2 regions of the Erythrobacter sp. S267 genome follow, and region 1 is predicted to be linked to the other one. Evidence: predicted binding sites of a transcription regulator. Region 1 holds the regulator's gene; the other holds the start of a gene.
What was found. Region 1 encodes LexA, which represses DNA repair genes until DNA is damaged. Its sites were predicted from a motif close to GTTCCNCNCTTGTTCT; they were not measured.
Positions count from the first base shown of each region.

Region 2: the regulator LexA is predicted to act here: its motif matches at 1,067-1,082, upstream of AC0V6X_RS12185 (ribonucleoside-diphosphate reductase subunit alpha).

Region 1 covers NZ_CP200298.1:1,177,186-1,179,384, reverse strand. Annotated here, with positions in the region: gene AC0V6X_RS05450 (molybdopterin molybdotransferase MoeA) at 1-136, shown strand, start outside; gene AC0V6X_RS05445 (hypothetical protein) at 78-338, shown strand; gene lexA (transcriptional repressor LexA) at 548-1,237, shown strand; gene AC0V6X_RS05435 (ComEC/Rec2 family competence protein) at 1,268-2,199, opposite strand, start outside.
Region 2 covers NZ_CP200298.1:2,595,294-2,597,492, reverse strand. Annotated here, with positions in the region: gene AC0V6X_RS12195 (alpha/beta fold hydrolase) at 1-12, shown strand, start outside; gene AC0V6X_RS12190 (HD domain-containing protein) at 9-599, opposite strand; gene AC0V6X_RS12185 (ribonucleoside-diphosphate reductase subunit alpha) at 1,151-2,199, shown strand, end outside.

The DNA of each region.
Region 1 (2,199 bases):
GGTGATCCTCGGCCTACCCGGTAATCCGGTGTCGAGCTTTGTCACCTGCTTCCTCTTTGCCCTACCTTTGCTGCGTCGTGCTTTGGGGATGGGCAAGAACGAATCCCCTCCCCCGATTTCGCAAGGCCCGCACTGATGCACCACTTCCGGCAACAGGGCCGCGCCGCGCATTCTTGAGAGGCTGGTTTGGCGGGCACCGAGTGATCCCACTGGCTTCCAAGGACTCCAGCGCCTTGCGGGAGCTCGCAGAGGCAAACTGCTTGATTGTGCGGGACGAAAACTCTGGCCCGCTCGAAGAATGGGAGCCGGTTACGGTTCTTCCATTCCTAAACGCCTGAATTGCGCGGTTTTGACGGTTTCACCGGCTTGACTTGACGGATCAAGTTGCCTACTTGTTCCACATTCGTTCACCATACGGTGCGCGGGCAGCGTTCTGAAATGCACCTCACATGTTCCCAAATGGAGGTGCCTCTGGGGGCGCGTTGAGATTCGGCACTTAGGGGCGTTCTCACGCCGCTTGATATGTGCGCCTTAACGGAGTTTGCCCATGTTGACGGCAAAGCAACACGAATTGGTCCGCTTCATTCAGCAGCGGCTTGAAGAAACCGGCATCTCGCCGAGCTTTGAAGAAATGAAGGAAGCGCTCGACCTGAAGAGCAAGTCGGGCGTCCACCGCTTGATCTCTGCGCTCGAGGAGCGAGGCTTTATCCGGCGTCTGCCCAACCGGGCGCGCGCGCTTGAAGTGATCAAGATGCCAGAGGATTCAACGCCTGCTCCGCGCAGCGTGGCTCCGGCGAATGATCCAATGGCTTCGACAGTTGCCTCTGCGCCGCCTGTGCCCGCAGCGGCCAATGACGTGATCGAGATCCCGCTTCATGGACGGATTGCGGCAGGTGCGCCGATTGAAGCGCTCGAGGGGCAGAGCTCCCTGCCGGTTCCGGCAGCGTTGCTTGGGCCGGGAGAACATTATGCTCTCGAAGTTTCGGGCGATTCCATGATCGAAGCGGGCATTTTCGATGGCGATTTCGCGCTCGTGCGTCGGACTGACACTGCCCGCGATGGCGAAATTGTCGTGGCGCTTGTCCGCGATGAGGAGGCCACTCTCAAATACCTGCACAAGGACGGCGCGTTGGTGCGGCTTGATCCCGCCAATGCATCTCACGACCCGCAGGTCTATGGCTCCGACGAGGTAAAGGTCCAAGGCAAGCTTGCAGGCCTGCTTCGTCGCTATCACTGATTTAAGGTGAGCGCGGGGTCTTAAGGGGTGTCAGTCCCCTTCCCCGCGCCACCAACCATGCTCCCCTTGCGATGCGGCGACAGTAGTGACCTCTCCATCAGCAAGGTTGAGAGCAAGACCGCCGGTCTCAAGCAGCATGTTGCGATCCGCCTTCAGCCAGCGTGGCTGACATGAACGAGGCAGGAAACGATCGGCCACGACAATGTCAGCGCGCTCACAGGCAGCGGCAAGGGAGCGTTCTTCGATCAATTCTCGGTTGCGCGCCAGCAGGAGCGACCAGTCTCGTCCTCCGCGGTTCAAGACGATGGTGCAGAATTCAGGCGAGCATTGAGCTCCCTGCCACTCTGCAAGCGGGATAGGCTCACTGGTAACGCTGGCCAGTTCCAGCAGATTATCGCGCGAATAGGATGAGCGGCTATCGCGCAACGACAGCAAACGGCTCGATCCGTCGGGGCCCGCAATTGTGATACCGACATGGCGTCCTTCACGCCCAATCAACACGTCAGGGATTGGAGTGGAGAGCAACATTGCAGAAGCAACCGCCCATGGGACAAATCCCAGCAGTCGGGCGCCGCCCTTCCAAAGGGCCACCCACAGCCCTCCAGCGGCGAACAGGGCAATAGCGAGCCAACTCATTTGCGGCATCAACTTGGTTGCTCCAGGTTGCGATGATGTGAACCGCGCAATGCCAAGCAACAAGTTGAGAGAGCCCTCAGCTACCCACCAAAATGGCGCTCCCAGTCCCAAAAGGTCGAACACCAGTCCAAGCGCAATGGCTGGCATGGCGATGAAGGTGACAAGCGGAATGGCGAAAACATTGGCGAAGGCGCCGTAGAACCCAGCGCGGTGGAAATGAAACAGCACGATTGGCATCAGCGCGATTTCAATGACGAGACCAGTTATGAAAAGCATCGCAACCTTGCGGCCCGAACTCTTGAACCAGCTCTCCTCGCGCGGGGCAA
Region 2 (2,199 bases), 1.4 Mb from region 1:
GTCGCTGCCTAGGCCTCTAGGAGAGCGAGGGAGCGCATCAGATTTGCGCGCGCCTGCGTTTCGAAAGTGGCTTTGCCCCACGGGGTGAAGTAAAGCTCGTCCCGCCGCATAAAATGGCGCAGCACAGAAGCTCGGCCCTTGCGGAAGGCGTCCGCCGACACATGTGCGTATTCAAGCCTGATTTGAGCTTCGTAGATATCGAAGCGTTCCGCGCTAGCCCCGAGAATGCCCAAATCCATATCGAGGAAGTGCGCACAATCGGACAGATCACTACCTAGCAAGTCCGCCGGCAGAGCATGACCATCGGTTGCCTCGATCATCTTGCGCGCAAGAGAGAGACTTGCCTGCGGGATGTCTGGTGCGCTCTGGATCAGCAGCGTTGCGCTTTGCTGCTCATTGTCAGTCGCCTTGGGGTTATAGACTGCGTCATGGAACAAAATCGCATAGACGACCGCGACCTGATCGCTGATCTGCCCGTGCACCTTCTCAAAATGGGCAAGCAAGGCCTCGACATGCGTCCAGTCGTGATAGTGGCGCTGCGCTTCGCCATGGCGCGTCTTGAGATTGGCGAGGAGGTAGGGATCTACTTTGTCCAACATGGATCAGTTTCTCGGCCCCCTTTGCTCAAGACGCAACAATCTTGCGGGTCCTCGTGCGATTGATTCAACGCTGGATTCAAAAGATTCAATCACCACATTTTTCTTCACAGATTCATTTTGGGGGTTGCGCGACTGGCGACTCAAGCTTTTCCCGCGCGTCGCTGCACTGCACAATGGAATAATTGGCGGCGTAGGCCATCATTTACGGTTAATACGCTGTTGACGCTGAGTCCCCTCTGATTCATCATCTAGGGGTTCGGTTCGCGCTGGACCCCCAATCTATAGTGCCCACTCCCACGGGAGTGCTGGCGCGCCTCCCTCACAAAGAGCTTGGCGCGTTCAGGGGAGGAGTCGCTCTAGTTTGGACGAAAGCGCGGGGCGCAAGACAAGTTTTGGCGGACTGATCTGCTGGCTCAAGGGGCTAACTCTGGGGTCAAATCGGGGAAAAGCTGTCGATCAATTGGTGTAGAACAGAATCGGAACAAAGCGACTTTTCCGCTATAAGGAATAGCGCCGCCCGATTCGAAGTCGAGTTTTAGTGGGGCAATCACATGGAATTTAAAGCGGGTGACGAAGTGTTGAGTGATGCGGAAACCGGAGACGCTGTGGAAACGGCAGCTCCCGCAAAGGAAAGCGCTCCCAAGGCGAAGGACGAAAAGGCCGTGACAATGAAAAGCCAAGACGCTGGCAGCGAAGAGCTGATTGCAGCCAAATCGGCGGAAGCGCTCGGCAATGCTGTTGCCGAAGCGGCCAAGAGCGCGGGGGACGTCGACAGCAAAAAGGTCAATGACCGCCGCTTCGACATCGAGATCGATGAGGCGCGCGATGCAAACCTGACCGAATTCGGCAAGGAAACGCTGACTGACCGCTACCTGCTTCCAGGGGAAAAGTATCAGGACCTCTTCGCGCGCGTCGCGGATGCCTATGCCGATGATCAGGAGCATGCTCAGCGGCTTTATGACTACATCTCGAACCTGTGGTTCATGCCCGCAACGCCGGTCCTTTCGAACGGCGGTACCAGCCGCGGTCTGCCGATTTCTTGCTATCTGAACTCGGTTTCCGACAGCCTCGACGGGATTGTGGGCACATGGAACGAGAATGTCTGGCTCGCCTCTAAGGGCGGCGGCATCGGCACCTATTGGGGCAATGTGCGCGGCATTGGTGAGCCGGTTGGCCTTAACGGCAAGACCAGCGGTATCATTCCGTTTGTGCGCGTGATGGACTCGCTGACGCTTGCGATTTCGCAAGGCTCGCTGCGGCGTGGGTCGGCGGCGTGCTACCTCGACGTTTCTCACCCTGAGATTGAGGAATTCCTCGAAATCCGCAAGCCTTCCGGAGACTTCAACCGCAAGGCTTTGAACCTCCACCACGGGGTTCTGCTGACCGACGAATTCATGGAAGCGGTCCGCGATGGTGCTGAGTTCGATCTCAAATCGCCCAAGACCGGTGAAGTGCGCGGCACGGTCGATGCACGCTCGCTGTTCCAGAAACTGGTCGAGTGCCGCCTGGCAACGGGTGAGCCCTACATCGTGTTCAACGACACAGTGAACCGCATGATGCCTAAGCACCATCGCGATCTGGGGCTGAAGGTTTCAACGTC